Regions from separate parts of the Glutamicibacter sp. HZAU genome, predicted to be linked through region 3. Evidence: predicted binding sites of a transcription regulator. Region 3 holds the regulator's gene; each other region holds the start of a gene.
The links. Region 3 encodes LexA, which represses DNA repair genes until DNA is damaged. Its sites were predicted from a motif close to TCGAACANNTGTTCGA; they were not measured.
Positions count from the first base shown of each region.

Region 1: the regulator LexA is predicted to act here: its motif matches at 2,846-2,861, upstream of EKH49_RS11590 (HNH endonuclease signature motif containing protein).
Region 2: the regulator LexA is predicted to act here: its motif matches at 3,773-3,788, upstream of EKH49_RS15775 (DUF6504 family protein).

Region 1 is NZ_SCKZ01000006.1:383,412-391,368, reverse strand. Features, by position in the region: gene EKH49_RS11610 (AMP-binding protein) at 1-747, opposite strand, end outside; gene EKH49_RS16720 (hypothetical protein) at 958-1,302, shown strand; partial or broken gene EKH49_RS11605 (dioxygenase family protein) at 1,296-1,589, shown strand; gene EKH49_RS11600 (DUF1801 domain-containing protein) at 1,689-2,030, opposite strand; gene EKH49_RS11595 (hypothetical protein) at 2,238-2,738, shown strand; gene EKH49_RS11590 (HNH endonuclease signature motif containing protein) at 2,883-4,442, shown strand; gene EKH49_RS11585 (response regulator transcription factor) at 4,702-4,866, opposite strand; one part of gene EKH49_RS11580 (IS3 family transposase) at 4,898-5,772, opposite strand; one part of gene EKH49_RS11580 (IS3 family transposase) at 5,772-6,045, opposite strand; gene EKH49_RS11575 (hypothetical protein) at 6,106-6,447, opposite strand; gene EKH49_RS11570 (hypothetical protein) at 6,450-7,957, opposite strand, start outside.
Region 2 is NZ_SCKZ01000013.1:39,987-47,943, reverse strand. Features, by position in the region: gene EKH49_RS15780 (DNA polymerase III subunit alpha) at 1-3,388, opposite strand, end outside; gene EKH49_RS15775 (DUF6504 family protein) at 3,425-3,733, opposite strand; gene EKH49_RS15770 (S-(hydroxymethyl)mycothiol dehydrogenase) at 4,126-5,211, shown strand; gene EKH49_RS15765 (MBL fold metallo-hydrolase) at 5,211-5,840, shown strand; gene EKH49_RS15760 (hypothetical protein) at 5,941-6,465, shown strand; gene EKH49_RS15755 (SOS response-associated peptidase) at 6,462-7,190, opposite strand; gene EKH49_RS15750 (glutaredoxin domain-containing protein) at 7,317-7,595, shown strand; gene EKH49_RS15745 (lipoate--protein ligase family protein) at 7,657-7,957, opposite strand, start outside.
Region 3 is NZ_SCKZ01000002.1:424,139-432,095, reverse strand. Features, by position in the region: gene EKH49_RS04610 (histidinol-phosphate transaminase) at 1-575, opposite strand, end outside; gene EKH49_RS04605 (LysM peptidoglycan-binding domain-containing protein) at 656-1,009, opposite strand; gene lexA (transcriptional repressor LexA) at 1,268-1,987, shown strand; gene EKH49_RS04595 (glycoside hydrolase family 76 protein) at 2,044-3,090, opposite strand; gene EKH49_RS04590 (ATP-dependent DNA helicase) at 3,234-5,231, opposite strand; gene hflX (GTPase HflX) at 5,224-6,885, opposite strand; gene EKH49_RS04580 (class I SAM-dependent methyltransferase) at 7,213-7,818, shown strand; gene dapF (diaminopimelate epimerase) at 7,889-7,957, opposite strand, start outside.

The DNA of each region.
Region 1 (7,957 bases), on a different contig from region 3:
CGTGGTGCCCCGGCTGGTGCAGCCCAGGTTGCCCATGACCATGCCGAAGCAGTGGTAGAACGGGACCGGGATGCACAGCCGGTCATGCTCGTCCAGGTCGATCATGCCGGTGACCTGGTAGCCATTGTTCAGGATGTTGCGGTGGCTGAGCACCGCGCCCTTCGGGTAGCCGGTGGTGCCCGAGGTGTACTGGATGTTAATCGGGTCCTCCGGCTTGGTGGCAGCCAAGCGCCGGGCCAGCGCCTTATCGCTGATGTGCTCGCCTTCGGCCAGCAGTTGCTCGAAGTCCGCGGTGTCCACGTAGATAACGCGCTCGAGCTGCGGGGTATCGGCACGGGTCGCATCCACCATCGCACGGTAGTTGCTGGTCTTGAATTCGGAGACCGCCAGCAGTAGGCGCACCCCCGAATGGTTGACCGCGTAGGCGTACTCATGGGTGCGGTAGGCAGGATTGACATTGACCAGGATGACGCCGATTTTCGCGGTGGCGTACTGCGCGAAAACCCATTCGGCGCAGTTCGGCGCCCAGATGCCCACCCGGTCCCCCGCCTGCAGGCCGGCGGCCAGCAGGCCCTTGGCCAGGCGGTTAATCTGCGCGTCCAGCTCGCTCCAGCTCCAGCGCCGTCCGGTGGAAGCTTCGACCAGTGCTTCTGCCGGGCCGAAGCGGGCCGCCGTGCGTTCGAAGTTGGCTCCGATCGTCTCTTCGATCAGCTGCGGCTCGCTCTCGCCCTGGGCATAAGCCTTCATCTGCGTACCCCTTCATGGATCGCCTCGTCGGAATTTGCGCGGACACCGAACATGTGCCCAGCGTCACATTCACACCCTATCCGCGACCCTTGCCGCTGCCAAGCGCCGGTGCGACCTGCGATTTCAAGATTGAAGCTGCGCCCTGAGATCGGAGGACAGCTCGGTGAAGCATGGCAAGCTCTTCAACTCCTCGGCGATTGCCTTGATGCCTTGCTCCGCCAGCAGGAGCGCTCCATCGAGATGCTCCAGCAGCTCTTGCTCGCCGAGCTGTCCGGATCCGTTGAGGCTGATGGCGCATCCCCGGTCCCAGTGGATCGAGACCCGGGTGCCATCGTCGAACTCGGCGAACTCGTCGACTTCAACGCCAACCTAGTCCCGGCTACCGGTCGACGAACAAGCGCCCCTGGGCGTGCACCTGGCGCCGACCGCGACAAGAACACCGGTGCTCCCGTTCCGCTTTACCCATGTTGCTGTCCGCGGCGCGACGCCGGCAGGACCATAAGCCATCTCTTCCACATCCCTCCCTGCCAGTACGGCAAGTCCATTCATACTTGATCAACACGATGCAGCCGGCTCCGTACCAGATTCCGACCGACGGCGCCTGCGGCCAGCTGATCGCCGCCGCCGGTTGGCACGCTTGGCGCCCAGCCCACCTGCACCTGAAGGTTTCGGCACCGGGCCACGAGCTGTTCACCGCCCAGCTGTACTTCCCGCGCGACGCGCACAACGACGATGACATCGCCACCGCGGTGAAGCCGGAACTGATGCTCGACGTGGAGCCAGCCGAATCCGGCAACGGCAAGCAGGTCACCTACGACTTCGTGCTCGACCCAGTCAAGTAAGCCCCAGCGCGGCCAGGCAAGCGGAAGGCCTCGGCAGGAATGTTCCTGCCGAGGCCTTCCGTGCATTTGAACGGCTCCGGGCGTTGCCGCTGCCTTGGATCAGCCAGCCGCCTTTTTCACCAGCTCGCGGATCCTGTCTTCCGTTGCAGCATCCAGCGAGGTGATGGTCCACGCGACTGGATGCATGTGCGCGCCGTCCTCGTAGGCGGGATTCACCACCTCGCCAAAACCGAAGGCAACGAAGTCCTTGTCAGGCTTGATGTAGCAGACATCCTTGCCGTCCCGGACATAAAAGGGAAGTCCCCAGCGGACGATCGGCTCCAGCGACGGTGCGCTTTCCACGATGATGGCATGCAGCCGCTCGGCAATCTCGCGATAAGGTGCTGGAGCCGCACTGAGCTTGGCCAGGACAGCGGCGTCGCCCTTCTTGGTGAAGATCATTTCTAGTCCCCTTATAGACAATTGGCGCTGCATGGCAGCGTTTGGTGATGTCGCTTGCGCGATCGCCGCGCTTTCCCGATCGGCACATAATGCACTTTACCGATTCGGGGCCTCTGCTTCACGGACTTCTGCAATGCAATACCGGCACCCGGCGCACGAGCTGCTAGTAATGCCAAGTATTTCGCTTGCACGCTGTAGGCTACCGGCATGCGCAAGCTTCTAGCCACCACCGGTGCCGCCATCATCGTGGCCTACGCGGTTTACGGCGCACTGCTCATGAACAATTGGGCAGTGGTCGCAGCCAGTGGAATCCCCCTGGATGAGACCATCGCGCAGATGGCCGCCATGGACCAGGATTACGACTCGCTCGGAGGTTGGGTCTTCGCAGCAATCGGAATTGCCCTCGCCATTTCCTGGCTTGTTTCCGTCATCAGGTCCGGCCGCAAGCTGCCCGCTTGGGCCGCTATTGGGACATGGAGCCTGATCGTTGCTCTCGGCGCACCGGCCTATTTCTTCGCCTCCTTCGCCAACATGAACTCCGTGGGCGATACCTTTGCCGATTGGAACGCCGGCGCTGCTGCTGATCTGGAAGAGCCCCTGCACATCGCCAGCATCCTCGCCTTGGCCTTGCTGGCAGCCATGGGAATCCTTGGCCTCCGCGCGGCCTTGACGCGCCCGCCACGCCCTCTGGCTCAAGCAAGCAGATAAAACCACAGCCACTGCTCCATTCCCGGTACTGGGGATTTTTCACCAGAATCCACATGGATGGCTTTTCGCAGAAACTTTCGAGATGTTATCCACAATTCGAAAATAACCAGAACACATAGTCGATGTATCGCGGGAAAGTAAATCATGACTACTCCCGCATATTTAGAAGATAACGACGGTGAACACCGCCTGCCACTGCGACCACCGGGCACCCGCACAGAGTCGCACAAGACCTCCCCGTTCGATGCTCAGCGCGAGCACCAGATGTTCTTCGGTCCCCTCAAGAAAATTGCCAATGAGCTCTATGATGCCGGCCCGGTCAACGGCCCCGGGGACGCATTGGAACGCTTGCAGAAGATCCAGCGCCTCCTGAGCAGCGTCGAAGCTGTCATCTGCGTCTTGCTGGCGGATTCGGTCGAACAGGTCAGCGAATCATTCAGCGATTTCATAGCCACGGAAAATACCCACACGGCAGAGGAAGAAGCTGAAGCCCGAAAGAGCGCCGCATACTACGGCGTGGACCGTGGAAGCGAGCAGACCATCAACTCCAACCTCATCGCCGAGGCGGCTGTCGCGTTGAGGGAAAGCCCGCGCAAAGTCAGCAAGCGGATGTTCCACGCCAAAGGATTGCGCCATGTCTGCAAAGCCACGCTCCTCGCGCTGGCCGCCGGCGAGATCACTGCCAAGGCCGCCCACGACATCGTCAAGTACTCCCAAGACCTCGGCCCTGGGCAAGTCTCGCTCATGGAACAGACCCTTCTGCCTCTGGCAAGGACCGCCAGCGACGAGACCGTCTACCAGCGCGCCCGCCGCCTTCATGACCGGCTGAACCCCGACTCTGCCGAGAACCGGCAGAAGGACGCCATGGCCGCCCGCAACGTCAAGGTCTGGAATGACGAGGATGGCATGGCCACCTTGCAGTTGCATCACCGCGCTGATGTCATCCACTCAATCCGCAATTCGATCAAGCAGGTGGCCGCCCAGAGCACTGATCCCAAAGATCCGCGCACCCAAACCCAGCTTGAGGCCGATGCCCTTGCAGACGTATATCTGAATGGATGGCCCGGAATGGAGGGCATGCCGCTGAAGCCACGGGTATCCATCACGATACCGGCCGTGGAAATGCTCGCGAATCCCACTCGCGCCCTTGCCGATCTGGAAGGCTACGGACCCATCCCAATCGGGGTAGCGTTGGAACTCGCGGCAGACGCTCCATCATTCCAGCGCGTGCTGACCGACCCATGGACGGGCGCCGCAATTGACGTGGAACCCAAGAAATACCGGCCTTCGCAGGGGTTGCGCGATTTCCTGCGTCACCGCGACCGGCATTGCGGTTTCCCGGGTTGCCGTCGCCCAGCCGACCGATCAGAAATAGACCACATTGAAGCGTTTGGGCAAGGCGGCCACACGACCCGGCGAAACACCCATCTCTTGTGCAAGCAGCATCAGATGTTCAAGCACGCCCTAGGGTGGAAGGTCTTCGCCTGCCCTGATGGCTCCAAGACGTGGGTGTCTCCGCACGGGCTGCGGTCAATCACGATCCCTGAGAGCGTAGCCAACGTGGCGAACTTTGATCATGTCAACGATCATTGCCCGCAGCGAACATCGGACGACGCAGCTCACAAGGTGCATTTGACCCCCGAAGTGCGGCGCGTGCTGGGCCTTGGCCAAGATGAAGACCTGCCCGACACTGGGACCAGCTAGCACCGGTCGCCCGCTGTGAATTTTGAGTGACAAATTTTTTCAGTCACTAGAACCGCCACACCACCCATAACCCCACAGGAGCAACCGCGATGATTCGCGTTGCTCAGCTGGCTGCCGCCTGCATCAAGTCCTGTCTTCCTCCCATTCAAGCGATACGACTTGAATGAAAAAAATTTTCAGTCACTGCACGCAGGACGAGCCACACTGCGGATGGCTCGGCTGTCGTTCGTGAGTGAAAATTTTTATCAGTCAAGAAGCACTATTCTTCTTGGCCAAAGCGTGCCAAAGCAGCAAGCTCTGTACGGTTGGAGACCGACAGCTTCGTGTAGATCTTGGTCAGGTGGTACTGCACTGTTTTGGTACCGATATACAGTTCTTCAGCTACACGTCGGTTGCTTGCCCCTTCGCACACCAGCTTGGCCACAGTGGTTGGGTCCCTTTAAGGAGTCCAGCAACTATGCGATAGCTAACTGATTCTCTCTAACCCATTCATCCCAAAACCGGGAAGGCGTCAACCCATCCAAGGAGCCATGGGGACGTTCCTGATTGTAAATGTCCTTCCATTCATCAGCCAAATACCTCGCTTCCACCATAGTGTCCATGATCTCTCCGGAAAGCTGTTCACGTCGGAACTGCGCATTGAACGACTCAATAAAACCGTTCTGCCAAGGTGAGCCCGGATCAATGAACGCAGTAGACACCCCCACAGTGTTGCACCAGTTCACCAACGCACCGGCAGTGAATTCAGGCCCGTTATCGCACCGCACGAATGTTGGTTGGGTCCCTGTCTCGGCAATGATCCCTTCCAAAACTGCCACCACGTCCTCAGCCTTGAAAGGCCGCCGCGGAATAATCGCCAATGCCGTTCTCCTGTACTCATCAATGACATTGAAAAAGCGGACGTGACGTCCGCAGGAGGTGACATCCGACTGGAAATCAAAGCTCAGTACATGCATCGGGTACTCGGCGGTCAACCGCTTCTGCTCCCCAGCGTCTGGACCGGTGCGCCGCTTCTTTCGACGCTTGGGCTTACAGACCAAGCCTTCCTCGCGCCACAACCGTCGGACACGCTTGCTGTTCAAGACAGTGCCTGCCCATCGTTCAGTGCTCAATAGGTGCCAGCGGGCCTTGCGCCAGCCCCAGACCGGATACTCGGACGCGACGGCGCGCAAGTCGGCTCTCAGCTGCGCTTCGTCAAAGCTCATCGGTGATTTCTTCTTACGCAGCGCAGAACGGTTCTGGCCCAGAACTTGGCATGCGAAACGTTCGGACGCCCCAAATTTTTCCATCGCCATCCGTACGGCACGACGGCGTGGTTCGGGGCTTAGAATTTTCCCTTGGCAACCTCGGTAAGGATGTCGTTGGCGAGCATCCGATCAGCGAGCAGCTTCTTCAGGCGGGTGTTTTCCTTTGCCAGCTCCTTGGTACGTTTGCTGGCTTCAGCGTTCTTCTCGGACCCGTACTGGTTGAGCCAGCGGTACCAAGTAGCTTCAGTGATCTGCAGTTCTTTGATGACCTCGATCATCGGGTGGCCTTCATTGAGCATCTTCTGTCCTTGGCGGACTTTAGCGATGACCTGGTCTGGTGTGTGTCTGCGTGCCATTGTTTCTGTGATTCCTCCTGTGTCCATGTGTCGGACACGAGTACTCACATAGTCACTGGACTACTTTCCGGGGACCCAACCAACAGCTTGTTCCTGAGCGGTCAGCGTCGACCAGTCGGCGCTTTCCTTGCGCAGCATCCCGGTACCGCTTGCCTGAAGCTCACGCGTGCAACGGTCAATGTACACGGTTGCATCGAAGTGCGTGAAAAGCGCCAGCGCGCGGGTCAACGGAGCAACGCATTCAGCCCGCTTGCCGGCCCGGCGCAAGCACTGGCCGTAGTAGAAATCGATGATCGCACGATGGTAGACCGATCCGACGCCCTCCAAACGGCGGATGGCATCTTCAAAGACAAGGCGGGCGGCGTCGATATCACCCCGAGCTGCCAGCAAGGTGCCCTGCACACTCAGGAAGCGGACGGCTCCGCTTTGGTGGCCTGAAGCGACGGCGCTCTCCAGTAGTGGCTGGATGAAATTGTCGGCCTCATCAAGGCGTTCACAACGTATGAGCGCCAAGGCATATGTATCCTGCCAGGTCCAGAAGCCTGTCTGGTCAATACCCTGGGTGCGGTCCAGCCGTAGCAGCGGCTCCAGCGCACGCACGGCCTCTTCATGGTTGGCCTGCGCCCCGGCGATCTCGGCCCGCGGATCTCGGCCCGCGCCATCCGGTAGGGCATCTCCATGATGGCATAGCTACCGGTACGGGCCCACGACTTGTGCAAATGCAGATCCGCCTGTTCCCAATTGCCGCGCAACGCGTGGATTTGCGCCGCGGTCATCTGGATCAGCGGACGCAGGATTTGGATTTCAGAACGTTCCTGCAGGGCTTGTGCGGATCGGACTGTTTCCAGCGCTTGGTCCCAATCGCCCATGAGGAATTCTGCCCGGGCCGACCACGCTCTGGCCCACAGCGAGATGCGCAGCGATCCATCACTGAAGTCCGTGGAGCTTGCCGAGGAAAGCTCATGCCTGGCCAGCTCGACGCGATCGGTCGCGAGGTAGACCCAGCCCAGCGACATTTCCGCACGCTGGCGCTGCGCTCCCGACGGAAGGGTGGCCAGCAGGTCCATCAAGAGCTGCTCTCCTTCTTCGGCCCGGCCCATCATTGCCAGGCCAAGCCCCTGGATGGCCGCATTCTCAATGGCTAACGGGCTGCCCACCTGGGCAAGGCTCAGCGATTGCTCGGCCCAGTCAATGATCTTCTGCCCCTTTAATCGGCACAGCGAATCGAGGACTTGGCGTTGCGCGATCACGGCCATCACGTCGTTGTCCTGCTCCTGCAGCGCGTTCTGCCAGGCACTGGAGAGCCAGCGCTGCGCGGTATTGGCCCGGCCTTGCAGGATGGAGATGTATCCGGAGAGCACGTCCCGCTCCGGGCTGCTGTCCAGGCTCGACAGCTGGTGCGCAAAGGTTTGCGCGCGTGGCAGCTCGCCGGCGGCAACGATGGCATCCACGGCGTTGAGCAGCAAGGAGTCGCGACGCATCGGTTCCGGGGACAAAGGCATGGCACGGAAGTAGGCGGTGGCTGCCGAAGACCACTCGCCCCGCTTGCCCTGGGCGCGCGCGTAGTCCTGCAGTTCCAGCGACAGGCCACCATCGGGCAGGATGCTCGCATCGGCCCGATGGCCCAGGCGCTCGCCAGGGTCCTCGACAATGTCTGCGGCGCTAGCATGCAACTTGATGCGGGCGCTCAGCGGGATCTGGTGGTAGACAGCCATTTGCGCCAGCGCGTTCTCGAACCCGAGCCGAACCTTCCCGCTGTGGCCGTGGGCCTGCGCCAGCGAAGAGTCGAGGATCTGCTGGATCGGCTCCAGCGGATCATCCTCCCCGACCAGCTTGGCGATCATGTCGATCCGGGCCTGCACCCCGAGCACCGCGGCGGCTTCCACCAGCGCCCGGGCGCGCGGCTCCAGCC
Region 2 (7,957 bases), on a different contig from region 3:
CGCCGAGCTTTGGCCGGTAACTGACTTGCGGGCGGCCCTGCTCTTCAAGGTACCCCGCAGCGGGCAAGGTGTCCGGCTGGTGCAGGTCCCAGGCATTCAGCGCCTGCAGCGAGATGCCACGTGGTCCGGTGCGCCGGGTGACTCCGTGGATGAGCAGCATGCGGGTGGAAAAAAGCAATGGCCCGGTGCGTTGCTGGGTGTCATCGAAGAAGGTCGCGTCGATGCAGCCGGTCCCGTCGTCCACGGAAATGAAGACCACGCGCTTGCCTCCGCGCATGGGCGGGGTCTGGGTGGCCACGCGCACTCCGGCGACGAGGACCTCGGTTCCGTTGCGCAACTGCAGCAGCTCGGCCGCTTGGGTAATAGGCAGGTGCGCCAGGCGTTGCCGGTAGGAAGAGATCAAGTGCTCGCTGGCATCCAGGTGCATCAGGTCCAGTTCGGTACGCACCACTTCGGCAGGTTCCAGCTCAGTTCCCGTGGCATTGATGTGCTCGATGTTCCCGAGGTCAAGCGCCAGCTGTCCGGGGCCGGGCCGGTATTTGGCCGGAAGGGAGCTGTGGGCCATGGATTGCGTGTGGGCGATGGTGTCGGCACGCGAGGTCCCGGCGAGCAGGGAGTCGAAGACGCCGAGGGCCGCGAGGTTCTGGTAGGTGCGGCGCGAGAGCCCCGCGCGGGCGCGGACATCTGCAAGGTGCTCATAGGGTTGGCCGGCGACCAGGCGTTCGACTTCGCGTTCGCTCATCTGATGGATGTCGCGGAAGGCCAGGCGGACCCCGTAGCGTCCAGGGCGCAGCGAGCTGGGCGCGCGTGGCACCACCGGGAGCTTCGCTGGAGCGGATTCGAACACCCGTTCGACCCGGTAGTGCCCGGTAGAGCGGTTGATGTCCAGCGGCAGGATGGGGATGCCCATGCGCCGGGCTTCGGAGACCAGCAGCCGCTTGGGGTACATACCCGGGTCATGTTCCCAGATGCCGGCAAGGAAGGCTTCGGGATGGTGGGCCTTGAGCCAGGCCGAGTGGTAAGTGGGCACGGCGAAGGCCGCCCCGTGGGCTTTGCAAAAACCGAAGGACCCGAAGCCGGAGAGCACGTCCCAGACCTTGTCGATCGTCTCCTGGCTGTAGCCGCGCTTGGTTGCTTCGGTGCGCACATAGCGTTCTACGGCTGGTTCCTTTTCCGGGTTACCCAGCAGGCGGCGGTAGACGTCGGCCATGCCCAGCCCGCAACCGGTCATCACGTCCAGGATGCGCAGCACCTGTTCATGGAAGACGGTGACCCCATGGGTTTCGGCGAGCGCTGGAATCAGGTCCGGGTGCAGGTATTGGGCCGGGGCGAAGCCGTGGCGGTGCTCCAGGTAGGGCTTGACCATATTCGATTGCATGGGGCCAGGGCGGAACAGCGAGATGTCGATGATCAGGTCGTTGAATTCGCGCGGGGCGAGCTTGCCGATCAGCTCGCGCTGGCCCGGGGATTCGATCTGGAAGCAGCCCAGGGTATGGGTTGAGCGGATCAATTCGAATGTGGGTTCGTCATCCAGCGGCACCCGGGACAGGTCGATCGCTCCGGCAGCGGAGATATAGCTGTCATCCACATGCCCTCCGGCGCGCGCGACCGACTGCTTGTCCGGGTGCATGCGGGCGATCTCTTCCAGGGTGTAGGCGATGGCTGATTGCATGCGCACCCCGAGCACGTCGAGCTTGATCAGCCCCATCAGGTCCATGTCGTGCTTGTCGAACTGGCTCATCTGCAGCCCGATGCCCGACGGCTGGACCGGGGTGCGGTCCAGCAGGCTCGCGTCGGAGAGGATCACTCCGCAGGGGTGCATGGAGATATGGCGCGGCAGCCGGTCCAGGCGTTCGGTGGCGTCGATGAGGATATCGAGCTGGGTGTCATCGGTGATGCGTTCGGCCAATGCCGCCAGTTCCGGCTTCTCGGTGAGCGCTTCGCGGAAAGAGGACGCGGAGAAGCGCCAGAGCTGCTTGGCGATCTCGTCGACCTGCTCCTGCTCCACCCCGAGGGCGGCTCCTGCATCGCGGACCGCGCCGCGGGCACGGTAGGCGTTCTGCATGCTCATCAGGCTCACGCGCTCTTCGCCGAAGCTGGCGAAGATCTCCCGGTAGATCTCATGGCGGCGTGCGGATTCCACATCGATGTCGATATCCGGCAAGGTGGTGCGGGTATCGGAGAGGAAGCGTTCGAACACCAGGTCGTGGGTTAGCGGGTTCACCTGGCTGATGCCCAGCAGGTAGTTCACCAGCGAGGAAGCGCCGGAGCCGCGGGCGGCCACGCGGATTCCCATGCCGGTGATCAGCTTGACGGTTTCGGCGACAGTCAGGAAATACCCGGCGAAGTCCAGCCGGTCGATCACCCCGAGTTCCCGGGCCAGGCACTCTTCAACCAGGTTCGGGTCCGCATCGCCCAAGAGCCCTGGCACCGCACCGTAGACGCGGCTGGTGAGCTCTTGCATGGCCGGGCGATCCAAGCCGAGGACCTTGGCCTCGGGGATGACCGGTTTCTTCCATCCGAGATCGGCCACCGGGTCGGCCGCAGCCCATTCGGCGAGCGCTTCGGTTTCCCGCAAGAGCTGGTGCGCCCAGCTTCTTTCGGTGGCTTGGCCGATTTCCTTGGCCAGCTGGCGCATCTCTTGCGGGGTTTTCAGCCAGCCTTGGCCATTGGGTTGGCAGGAGTCCAGGTTCTTCAGGCTGTGCAGGGCGCGCGCCGAGTCCAGGATGTCTGCGGTGACCGCCCCGTCGGGGTCCACGTAGCGGACGGCATTGGTGAGCACTGCCTTGATCCCCCGCTCGTGGGCGTAGCGCAGCAAGCGGGCTGCTTCGCCGAGGCTGTAGCGCGATCCGGGACTGGACAGGTGCGTGGTGATCTCCACGCGCAGCATCTTTCCCAGCCGCTTCTTCCAGTTGGCAAGCAGCGCCCGGGCATGGGCATAGTTTCCCTTGAGGATTGCACGGGCCACGTCCGATTCCCCGCCGAGCAGGACCATCAGGTTTCCGCTGGCGCCCAGGTGCGCCAGCTGCCCGGCTCCCAGGCCCGGAACACCATGCGCAGTGCCATGCGCAGTGCCATGCGCGAGGGTGATGGCCCGGCACAGTGCCGCATACCCGGCGCCATTGCAGCGCCCACGGGCCAGCAGGACAATCCGCCCTTGGGCTTCCCCGTGGCTATCGAGCATCGCAAGGTTCACCCCGAGAATCGGATGCAGGCCTTCTGCCATGCAGGCTGCCACATGCTTGACCGTCCCATACAGCCCATCCCGGTCAGTCAGCGCAAGCATCTGCGCCCCCTGTGCCTTGGCCGCCTGGGCCAGCTGCTTTGGGTGCGAGACGCCGTAATGGGCGCTATATGAAGAACTGACGTTCAGATGGGTAAAGCTCATGGAGGTCCTTCGAAAATATGTTCCCCTGCCGGGACATCAGGCGCTGCGGGCCAGCGAGCCATGCACGCGCACCAGGCGCCACCGCTCAGTTTGCGCATCAAAACTCACATCAACGCTGCGCACTTGGCTGGATCCGCGCACGGCGACCAGCTGCAGGCGCCACATCTCATAGTCGGCAATCCCCGCACCAGCCCCGCGGGGAATCCGCAGGTTCTCGTCCCACCATTTGCGGCGCTCGAACCAGCGCTGCGGTTCGGCCACCAAGCGATAGTCCTGCCCCTGCCAGCTCACGCGCAACGGCATTCCATTCGCTGCGCGAGCTACCTCGATCGACTCGGTGAACATCCCCACGTGCGCACTCCTTACCTAGTAGAACTATTCTATTCGAACACGTGTTCGAATGACAGTTACACTAGTCAGCGCGACCGACAGTTTGGGTTAGCCGAGCGCAGCGGCTCGCAGCGCCGACGGGCTGGCTGAATACGCCCTGCGAAAGGCCGTGCTGAACGCAAATGGCGAGGTACCCGATGGGAGCGGTGCCCCGCTGGCTATCGGAGCCTGAGCCCGAGGCGCAGCCCTTGCACCGTCACATACTTTCCGGGAAACCCGTGGCGCACCTGCGCAAATTGGCTCTGGGCGAAACAGCCTGCGTCATTGTGTCACGAATGTTCCATAAGCGACTGGGACACCGATAGCATCGAGACAGCAACAGTCAATCGTTCCAGGAGCTAAATCCCATGCCTCATAAGGTCAAAGCCGTTGTTTCCCGCGCCAAGGATGCGCCGGTAGAGGTCCTCGACATCATCGTTCCGGACCCGGGTCCCGGAGAAGTAGTCGTCGACGTGCTCACCACCGGTGTCTGCCACACCGACTTGCACTACAAGCTCGGCGGCATCGGCGACGAGTACCCCTACCTGCTGGGCCACGAGTCCACCGCAGTCGTCAGCCAGATCGGCGAGAACGTCACCAACGTGAAGGTCGGCGACCGGGTGATCCTGAACTGGCGTGCAGTCTGCGGCCAGTGCCGCGCCTGCGCCAAGGGCGAGCCGAAGTACTGCTTCAATACCTTCAATGCCACCCAGAAGATGACCCTCGAGGACGGCACCGAGCTGTCGGCCGCCCTGGGCATCGGCTCCTTCGCCGAGAAGACCCTGGTCCACTCCGGCCAGTGCACCATCGTGGATGAAGAAGCGGATCCGGCAGCCGTCGGCCTGCTCGGCTGCGGCATCATGGCCGGCATCGGCGCGGCGATCAACACCGGCGAAATCAAGCGCGGCGAGTCCGTTGCCGTGATCGGTTGCGGTGGCGTCGGAGCCGCCGCCATCGCCGGCGCGCAGCTGGCCGGCGCGACCACCATCATCGCGGTGGACGTCAACCCTGACAAGCTGGAAACCGCGAAGACCTTCGGCGCCACCCACACCGTGGATTCCTCGAAGGTCGACGCCGTAGAAGCCATCCAGGAACTGACCGGCGGCTTCGGCGCCGATGTGGTGATCGACGCGGTAGGCCGTCCGGAAACCTACAAGCAGGCCTTCTACGCCCGCGATCTCGCCGGCCGCGTGGTGCTGGTGGGCGTCCCGACCCCGGAGATGAAGCTCGAGCTGCCGTTGCTGGACGTCTTCGGCCGCGGCGGCTCGCTGAAGAGCTCGTGGTACGGCGACTGCCTGCCAAGCCACGACTTCCCGATGCTTGTCGAGCAGTACAAGCTCGGCCGCCTGGATCTGGACTCCTTCGTCACCGAACGCATCAAGATCGATGAAATCGAAGAAGCGTTCAAGAAGATGCATGAAGGCACCGTGCTGCGTTCGGTGGTGGAACTCTAATGGCTGCCCGCATCGAGAACGTCGTCACCTCCGGCACTTTCTCGCTGGATGGCGGCACCTGGGATGTCGATAACAACGTCTGGATCATCGGCGATGATTCCGAGGTCATGGTGATCGACCCGGCACACGATGTTGCCAAGATCCGCGAAGCCGTGGGCGATCGCGAGGTCATGGCCGTGCTGCTGACCCACGGGCACGACGACCACATCCGCGCCGCCGGCGAATTCGCCGACGCCGTAGATGCACCGCTGTTCCTGAACCCGGAAGACCGCATGCTCTGGGAAGCTGTCTACCCTGAGCGCGACGTGGACGCAGAAATCAGCGAAGGCGATTCATTCACCATCGCCGGCACCTCGCTGACCGCGCTGCACACCCCGGGGCACTCGCCAGGTTCAACCTGCTTCTATGCAGAAGACCTCGGCGTGCTGTTCAGCGGCGACACCCTGTTCAACGGCGGGCCGGGTGCCACTGGGCGCAGCTACTCCAGCTTCGAGACGATCATTGAATCGATCCGTACCAAGCTGCTGGTGCTGCCAGCTGAAACGGTGGTCAATACCGGTCACGGCGATGCCACTTCCATCGGCGCCGAAGCGCCGAACCTGGATGAATGGATCAAGCACGGGCACTGACCCGCGACAGCGATTCCACCAAATGGCGGCAGCAGCCGGCCTGCGGGCCGGCTGCTGCCGCCATCCTTGTTTCCCGCACCATCGATGGAATAATGAATCCATGCCTGAAACGCATTTGCGGATCCAGAGAACGGCAGGCTATGGCGGCCTTGCCGGCCTGCTCTGCGGCCTCGTCTTGATCTGGCACGACGGCCGCCAACCGGTGGCCGCTGCCGCAGATAGCTTCCATTCGGCCGCAGGAGCGATCTCGCAGTCGCCGAGCCCGGTGCTTCTTGCCGGAGGAGCGCTGCTGTTCTTCGGCGTCGTCACTCTCTGCTTGGCTGCCGGGATCCTCCTGATGCGCCGCACCCTGGCGGTGCGCCCCCTCAGAGTCGTGCCCTGGATCCTGGCCGCGCTCGCCTTGGCCTTGTTCCTGGCAGGGGCCGGGTTGAAGATCTGGGATACGCTGCAGCCAGTGCCTTTGGGATGGTTCGCCTACGAGCCGCTGACGCGCGCACAGCTGTCCTCGCTGGCCACCTCCCCGGCGGGCGTTGCCGCTCGGCGGCTGATGGGACTGGGGCTGGCAGTATTCGCAATGGCCAACGGCGCCTGGATGGTGAAGCACGCCGCCCGGCACCAGCGCTAGAACAGCGAGTTGCTGTGCGCTTCGATCAGCTCCGGAGAGTTGTTGCGCACATTGCCGACAGCGTTGTCGACCTCATGCATGGTCCATTCTGAAGCCACATCGAACGCTTCTGCACGAATCTGCTCGATCAGTCCTTCGCCATCTTCCTCGGCAGGGTTCATCCATCGGCCCATCATCTCCTTGCCCAGCGGAATGGGTAGGCGGTCGTGCAGGCCGGCAAGTTCGCCGAGCACCCCTGGTTCTTCTGCCGAAGGCGAGTCCATGGTCATGATCGAGGTGGAAAGAATCCAGGATCCGTCCTCGTCCTTCCACCATTCGTAGAGGCCGGCGAAGAATATCAGCTTTCCATCCTCGCGGTGCACATAGAACGGACGCTTCTTGCTGCCTTCCTTCTTCCACTCGTAATAGCCTTCCACCGGGACCACCGCACGGCGCTTCTTCACCGCGGAACGGAAGGTCGGCTTGGTGCTGGCGGTCTCGCTGCGCGCGTTGAAGGCACGCACCCCAACCGAAAGCTCCTTCGCCCAACCTGGCACCAGCCCCCACCGGGCTACATGGACCTGGCGGTGCAGATCATCGCCGATCAGCCGCTCGAGCACAATCGGCACATCGGTGGTTGGCGCAACGTTCCATGACTGGCGCAATTCCAGGTTGTCGTCAGCTTCGGCCTCGGCCTCCGCCACCAGATCGCCGATAGCTTTGGCCATCACATATCGTCCGCACATCGCTTGCCCCCTAGTCCGGCCTCAAGGAAAATCTGCTCCCCAGTCTAGCGAGCAGCGTCCGAGAATTCAGCGAACTTTTTCCGGCCAGCCGGGAACAAAGTCAACATGCGTGCCGTTACACCAACTATGAGCAATGAATTGAACCTTGACCAGTACGTTCCCGCTGCCGGCGGAGTCACCATGTTCACCACCAGCTGGTGCGGCTACTGCCGCAACCTCAAGCGCCTGATGGACCAGAAGGGTGTCGCCTACACCGAGGTGAATATCGAAGAAGTTGAAGGCACCGCGGAGATCGTCGAGTCGTTCAACAACGGCAACCAGACCGTGCCAACCCTGATTTTCCCGGACGGCACCGCAGCCACCAACCCGCGCATCGACGAGGTTGTCCAGCGCGTCGGGGCATAGTTCCAGCTGCAAAACCACGCATCGGCACTCCAAGCGGGTGCCGATGCCTTTTTAATCTGCGCTATGCGCCGTGCAACGTTGCGTGCTCGCGGTATTCCTCGAGCAAGGCGGAAATAAATGCTTCAGTGGTGACCCCTGCGAGCAAATCGTTCGCCGCGCCCACAGTCGTCGGATCCATGGGTACACCCATGGCTTGGTAGACCTCATCGAGGACCTGGCGCAAGGACGCAGAATCCTCGACAACAAAGACCGATGAGAACAGCCATGCGCCGGAAACTACACGCTGAGCCGTGCCAACCAGCTTCACTGGATAGTTGCGCGGCGAGTTCCCATCCGGCAAGCCGTGCACCGAGTAGTCCCCC
Region 3 (7,957 bases):
TTGTGCTCGCTCATGGCTTCGTACACGGCCGTGATGACATCAAGGCCAAGCGCGGTGCCGGTGGGGTTGTTCGGCGAGCACAGGAACACGATATTCGGCTTGTGCTCGCGGACCTGCGCGGCTGCAGATTCGGCGGACAGGGTGAAATCCTCGGCGCGTTCACCGGCGATATAGGTGGTATCAGTACCACTGGCCAACAGCGGGTACATGGAGTAGGTGGGGCCGAAGCTCATCACGGTACGGCCTGGACCACCGAAGGCTTGCAGGATCTGCTGCAGGATTTCATTCGAACCGTTCGCGGCCCAGATGTTCTCCTTGGTGAGCGAGTGGCCGAGGTAATCGGCAAGAAGTTCACGAAGCTCGGTGAACTCGCGGTCGGGATAGCGATTCAGAGTTGCCGCTGCCTTGGCCACTTCCTGGGCAATGGCGTCTACGACTACCGGTGGCAACGGATGGGTGTTCTCGTTGACGTTCAACTGGATCGGCACGTCAATTTGCGGTGCGCCATAAGGGGATAGCCCGCGGAGATTCTCACGCAAGGGCAGCTGACTCAAAAGTTCACTGCGGTCATTCACGCATCAAGTCTACGTGCGCAGCGAGCCCGCCAGTGAATCCGCTACGGCTGCAGGTAACAAACACTGGACAGCGGGGGAAGCTAGCCGGCAAGGACCGGAATCGACAAGGTATCTCCAACCTGGATTTCGCTGCCGTCCAAGGCGTTGAGCTCCGCGATGTGGCCAACTGCGGAAGTCACGTCGTAACCGGTGGCATAGTCGCGAGCCAAACTCCATAGCGTATCTCCGGGGATCACGGTGACATCGATGGTTCCAACCCCAGCAGGATCTTCTGCCGCGGCATGCGCGTCAGAGGCGAACATGGAGAAGAAGAAAGCAGCAGCGATCGTGAGTGCGAAAACGGGCATCCCCACCAGCACAGCCCAACCGCGGCGGTTGATGCGGATTTTCAGCGGCGCTTGGGTCTGATCTGAGTCAAGTGCGACGGTAGCCATGACGTTGTCTCCTCAAGAAATTCAAGTGATGCGAATTTTTATTCGAAAGAACTGATTCGAAAACTTGTTCGAACCTCGTATATCTGTTCTAACAGAGATTCGCGGAACTTGTCCAGAAGTTTTCGAACAAATCTTTGAAAGAAGCTCGCTTATCTACTAAGATTTCGAAGTAGACGAGCAATGAAAACATCTCACCATCTAGCTCCGACAGTTTGGACACGCAAACTTTCGAATGATTGCTAGGGAAGGCAAAATCTCATGTCAGCATCACAACGCACTCCCCGATCGAATGCACGTTCGCTGACGATTCGCCAAAAGAAGATCCTTGAGACGATCCAGCGGTCTATCGGCAAGAACGGTTATCCGCCATCGATGCGTGAGATTGGCGACGCTGTCGGACTCAAGAGTCTGTCGAGCGTGACCCACCAGTTGAGCCAGTTGGAAAAGCTCGGCTATATCCGTCGAGACCCACGCCGTCCGCGCGCGATGGAAATCCTGCTGCCGCTGCAATTGTCCGACGATGCCGAAAAGGCCGAGGCCTCGGAGCCGGTCGAGCCGGCTGCCAGCGAAGACGCCAAGATCATTGAGCTGAGCACTTCTGCTGACACCACCATGGTTCCGCTGGTTGGCCGTATTGCTGCTGGCGGTCCGATCCTGGCAGAACAGTCCGTCGAGGATGTTTTCTCGTTGCCTCGTCAGCTCGTGGGCCACGGCGAACTGTTCATGCTCAAGGTGTCCGGCGATTCAATGGTTGACGCCGCGATTTGCGACGGCGACTGGGTAGTTGTCCGCCGACAGCAGACGGCAGACAACGGCGACATCGTCGCAGCCCTGCTGGACGAGGAAGCGACCGTCAAGACCTTCCGGCAGCGTGATGGGCATACTTGGCTGCTTCCGCAGAACTCGCGCTACGAACCGATTTTGGGTGATGCAGCAAAGATCATGGGACGCGTCGTCTCGGTCATGCGCTCGCTCTAGATTTCGTGTGGATATTGCGCTGGTGCTTGGCACCAGCGCAATTTTCGTTTAATCAGCTACTCGCCGGCCTCGAGCTCGATCTGGGCGGCCGCGGCGAAGATCATCCAGCGCTGGACTGCCGTCGAGAGCCGGCGCGGTTCCTGGTCGATCAGATGGCCTGCAGTTGCCGTGACCAGTTGCCTGGCCTGCTCCCTGCTTGCTGCTTCCAAGCGGTGATCTTTCGCGGCGAGGGCCAGATACCGGCACAGGATTCCGGCAAAAAGGTTCCCGTCTCCCCCGCGGTTGAACGCGAGTACTCCGGGCGCGGAAGACAGCGAGTGCGTGGTCGCATCGATCAGCACCTGGGCGTGAGCCAGATCGGCTGGCTCGCCAAGCTCAAGCAACGCGCCTAGCACCGTGCCCTGGTTATAGGTATAGATCGCTGGCTCCACCGTATGCCCCTGGCTGGCCAACCGCAGCCCGTCCAAATACAGCCCACGCTCGGCGCTGAACAGGTTCTTCTCCAGCCATTGGAGAACCTGCCGTGCGGTGTCCTTCTGTCCGGTTCGGCCGAAGAACAGGGCTGCCGGCCCATTGGCCGGCGTATTCTTGAAATCCCGTTTTTTCGACCAGTACAGGCCGCCGCCCAGCACCTCGTCCATGCCAGCTTGAAGCTGTTCTCCCAGCACCCGCATTGCAGTCCGAGCAGCGTGGTTTCCTTCTCCCGTCACGGCCAGCGTGAACTGCGCCAGACGGCCGCTGGCCAAGGCAAGCCACGCCATATCGTCGAAGAAGTAGTTGGGCAGCATCCCGAAGTTGCGAATTCGAATGCCACGCAACAGATGATTGGCCCGGGCCAGCTCGGCACGCGCCGATTCCGCGTCGCCTGCTGCCAGATAGGAGTGGCCGTCATCAATGATGGCATCCAGATAATGCGCCTGCCACCAATAGTTCCACTCCGAAAACGGGTGCGCGCAGCCATTGAGATCGCTGAGCAAGCTTCCGTCGCGCAACCGGTGCGCCCTGCTGTAGTTCTGCCCAATCCAGGTTCCGGGCAGCCGCAAGAGGCGCCGTCCGAAACGCTGGTGGGTGTCGATGGCGGCTTGGTGTGCCAATTCCTGCATGGACTCCATGGTGCCTTCCGGTTCACGCGGCATCAGTTCTTGTCACAGACCTTAGTGCATCTCCAACCATCCTGCTGATAGTGCTTAAAGAACTTGAGCTGCCCCAAGTCCAAGGACAGCTCAAGTTCATGCTCTGGCTGCAGCTATTTCCCGTCCGGGTTCAAACGCTGGAGAACTCCGGTGATGACCTTCTTGTCGACAGTCGGCCACATCGGCGGCAGGGTCGCTTTCAAGAAGCTGCCGTACCGTGCAGTGGCCATGCGCGAATCGAGGATCGCCACCACGCCCTTGTCCCCGACCGAACGGATCAGGCGTCCAGCGCCCTGGGCCAGTCGAATCGCGGCATGGGTGGCGGCCACCTGCATGAAGCCGTTGCCGCCATGCTTGGCCACGTCCTCGGAACGGGCTTTGGAGATCGGGTCGTCCGGGCGCGGGAACGGGATCTTGTCGATGATGACCAGCCGGCAGGAATCTCCTGGCACGTCCACGCCCTGCCACAGGGTCATGGTTCCGAACAGGCAGGTGTCGCGTTCGCTGCTGAACTGCTCGACCAGCGACTTCATGCTGCCCTCGCCCTGGCACAGGATCTCCACGTCCAGGCGTTCGCGCAAGATGCTTGCCGCTTCTTCGGCGGAGCGTTTCGAAGTGAACAGAGCCAGTGCACCGCCGCCGGAGGCCTTGATGAGATCCTCGATCTCATCCAGCGTCTCGGCGGCCAGTTGGCGGCCCGGCTTGGGCAGATGCTTGGCTACGTACAGGATGCCCTGCTTCGGGTAATCGAAGGGACTGCCGACGTCCACGCCGGTCCAGGACGGAGCCCCGGCGCCCATCAGACCCAGGGAGCCTGCGACCGAGTCGAACTGCGAGCCGATAGCCAAGGTAGCGCTGGTCAAGACGACCGTGCGCCCGTCGAAAAGCCCTTCGCGCAGCTTGCCGGCAACGGACAACGGAGCAACGTTCAACGTGGCTGGCTGGGTCTCGTCAGCTTCGACGTAGCCCCGGCCTTCGACAAACTCCCGCGGACGGGTGGTGTACAGCACCTCGCGGCGCTCTTCGGATTCGAGCATGCGAATCGCATCGTCCATCACCGCCTGCAGCTGGGAGCGGGCGGTCTGACGGCCACCGTCAGCCGGAGCATTGGCTTCGGGCTTGGACAGCGCCAACGCCAGCCGGGCCTGTTCCACGATGTCGTTCAGGGCAATGCCCATGTCTTCGCGCAGGCCATGTTCCAGCAGTCCCGTGGGCACACCGGTCAACGACTTCTCCAAGCGGTTCGCCGCCTTGACCATCTCGTCCACGTTCACTCCGCAATGGCGTTTGGCGCCGCCAGCCGCGGTGAGCACCATGCGTGCGGAGAGTGCCCCGGACACCGAGCTGGTCACGCGGTCTTGCAGTTCGTGGGCCTCATCGATGATTGCGACTTCGAAGTCCGGGAGGACCGAAAGCCCCTCGAAGGCCGATACCGCCAGCAGGGCGTGGTTGGTAATGACCACGTCCGCCTCCGCGGCACGGGCACGAGCCATCTCCGAGAAGCATTCATCAGCCATCGGGCACTTCTGCGACCCCAAGCACTCCATGGCCGAAACCGAGACCTGCTTCCACGCCTTGTCGCTGACCCCGGGCACCAGCTCATCGCGGTCACCGGTCTCAGTCTCTTCAGCCCATTCGCGTAGCTTCATGACCTCGCTGGCCAACGGCGAATAGGTGGTGCCGGCAGGAGCTGCCGGCTCATCCATCGAGAAAAGCGTGCCTTCGTCATCTGGGTACCCGCCGCCGAGCTTGTACTGGCACAGGTAGTTCGAGCGTCCCTTGAGCAGGGCCACATCCATCGGGCGCGAGAGCTTGCCCTTGAGCGATTCGAGCAACCGCGGCACGTCACGGCCGACAATCTGCGATTGCAGCGCCAAGGTCGCGGTGGAGACGATCACCGGCTTGGCGCTGGTCTGCGCGTGGGCCAATGCCGGAATCAGGTAGCCCATCGACTTGCCGGTGCCGGTGCCTGCCTGCACCAGCAAGTGCTTTTCATCTTCCAGCGCGCTGACCACATGCTTGACCATTTCCTGCTGGCCGGTGCGCATGGCACCGCCCATGGAAGTGACCGCGGCCTCCAGGAGCCCCAGGGCCTGCTCTTGCTTATCCATGAAGGTTGAAGGTCTCCAACTCTGCAGCTAGGGAATCGCGCACCTTGACGATCATCCGGGTGCCCTCCTCCAGGTGTTCGCTTTCCAAGATCTCTGATTCGCTCTGGTGCAGCTTGGCGATCAAATCCCCGCGGTTGTAGGGAATGAGCACCTCAAGCTGGATGCCGGGGCGTGGAATCGATGAGCTGATCTTTTCGAGCAGCTCCTGGATGCCCTCACCGGTGTGCGCGGAGACGACCACGGTGTTGGATTCCCGGTTGCGGATGCGTTCGACGACGAACGGGTCAGCCACATCGGCCTTGTTGACCACGATGATCTCTGGAATGTTCAACGCGTCGACTTCGCCGAGTACGGTGCGCACGGCCTGGATCTGCCCTTCGGGATCAGGGTGGGACCCGTCAACGACGTGCAGGATGAGATCCGAATCGGCGATTTCCTCCAGCGTGGATCGGAAGGCTTCCACCAGCTGGGTCGGGAGGTTGGATACGAAGCCGACGGTATCGGCCAGCGTGTAGGTCAACCCGTCCTCGGTCGCCGACTGGCGGACGGTTGGATCCAGGGTAGCGAACAGCGCGTTCTCCACCAGCACCCCGGCGTTGGTCAAGCGGTTGAGCAGCGATGACTTGCCGGCGTTGGTGTAGCCGGCAATGGCCACGGCTGGAACCGCATTGCGCTTGCGGTTAGCACGCTTGGCTTCACGCGCAGGCTTCATGGCCTTGATCTCGCGGCGCAGCTTCGCCATGCGGTCGCGAATGCGGCGGCGGTCCATCTCGATCTTGGTTTCACCCGGTCCACGCGAACCGATGCCGCCACTGGCGGCACCTACGCGGCCACCGGCCTGGCGGGACATCGATTCGCCCCAGCCACGAAGACGCGGCAGCAGGTATTCGAGCTGGGCCAGTTCAACCTGGGCCTTGCCCTCGCGCGATTGGGCATGCTGCGCAAAGATGTCCAGGATCAGGCTGGTGCGGTCGATGACCTTGACCTTGACGATGTCTTCCAGGGCGCGGCGCTGCGATGGCGCCAGCTCTGCATCGACAATCACGGTATCGGCACCCGTTGACGCAACGATTCCGCGCAACTCTTCGGCCTTGCCCGAGCCGAGGAAGGTCGAAGGGTCCGGCTTGCTGCGGCGCTGCACCAGGCCATCGAGGACCTCGGAACCTGCGGTCTCCGCCAAGGCGGCGAGCTCGCGCAGGGAGTTCTCGGCGTCGGCGACGGTTCCATCGCTCCAGATGCCCGCCAGCACGACGCGTTCCAGGCGCAGCTGGCGGTATTCAACCTCGGTGACGTCTTCCAGTTCCGTGGACAGACCTGCGACGCGACGCAGCGCGCGGCGATCCTCCAGATCTTCCTGGTCCCCGTCGAAATTGCTGAGGCCTGAGGAAAAACGGTTCAGTGCAGTAGCCTGGCCAGCGAAAATGGAATTCTCTTCTTCGCCGAAGTGCTGAACCTGCGGGCTCTGCGCATCATCGGCTGCGAGAATTCGATCGATGGCGGCCTGGATCTGGGCATCATCCATCGATGCCGAATCGTGCTCGTGTGACTCGGAGTTAGTCATGGTCTCCTTAGAAGTACTTCGCTTTCCAGAATAGTGCGGGTGGACCCCACTTTGCGACGTGGCGCGTTCAGTTTCGGTTGGTTCATCAAACATTCGTGGTCCTTTGCAAGGAGTAAAGGTCTATGGGCAGACAGGTGAATGCATGGTTACCGGTAAGCAAAGGCGTGTGCGGGGTTCTGGAAAGAAGAACTGCCAGATAATGGGAAATGACTTTGCCGTCTGCTGATTCAGCCCGGTGGGCGCGCAAGAAGCGCGCGGCCAGCTCGTGGAACCGCGGGTAACCAAGAGGGCTACGTATTAGACGAAAATGAAAGTCATAGGGAAAACTCTATCAGTGATATCTGCTCACGCCCATATCGCCTTGCTCACGTTGCCGACGCTGATCTTTGGGGTATCCGTACTGGGCGATAAGCTTTGCCTATGACCTCGGATCACTACTTCACCGCCAGCCCGGCCTCGGCAGATGAACGGCGCACCATCGAAGTCGAGCTCAACGGCTCGTTGCGCAAGGTGCAGACGGCCTCGGGAATCTTCTCCCCCGCCGGTCTGGACAAGGGAACGGCGGTGCTGCTGCAGTACGTGCCAACCCCTCGCGGACGCATTCTGGATATCGGGTGCGGCTGGGGACCCATCACCCTGGCCGCCGCCGAGCAGTCCCCCCAGTCCGAGGTCTACGGCGTGGATGTCAATGAGCGTTCCATCGACCTGGCCCGCTTGAACGCCGCGGCGCTCGGCTTGTCCAACGTAGTTGTCGGCACCCCTGAGTCCGTGGATCCGAGCCTGCAATTCGACACCATCTGGTCGAACCCGCCCATTCGCATCGGCAAGGATGCCCTGCATGAATTGCTGATGCTGTGGTTGCCGCGGTTGGCCCCGGGTGGCGAGGCATGGATGGTGGTGCAGAAGAACCTGGGCAGCGATTCGCTGCAGAAGTGGCTGGTTGAGCAGCTTCCCTCTGATTGGAAGATCACCCGTGAAGCGACCGCCAAGGCCTTCCGCGTGCTGAAGGTAGCGCGTCCGGCCTGATTGCCAAAAGCAAAATCGCAGAATCGCTCGCGAGGCTATTCTGCGATTTTTGCTATAGAGCCGATCAGGTCTACTCCGAACCGATGATCCCGCGGGCAACCAGGTCTGCCGGGCCGCTGAGGATCGTATCTTCGCCGCC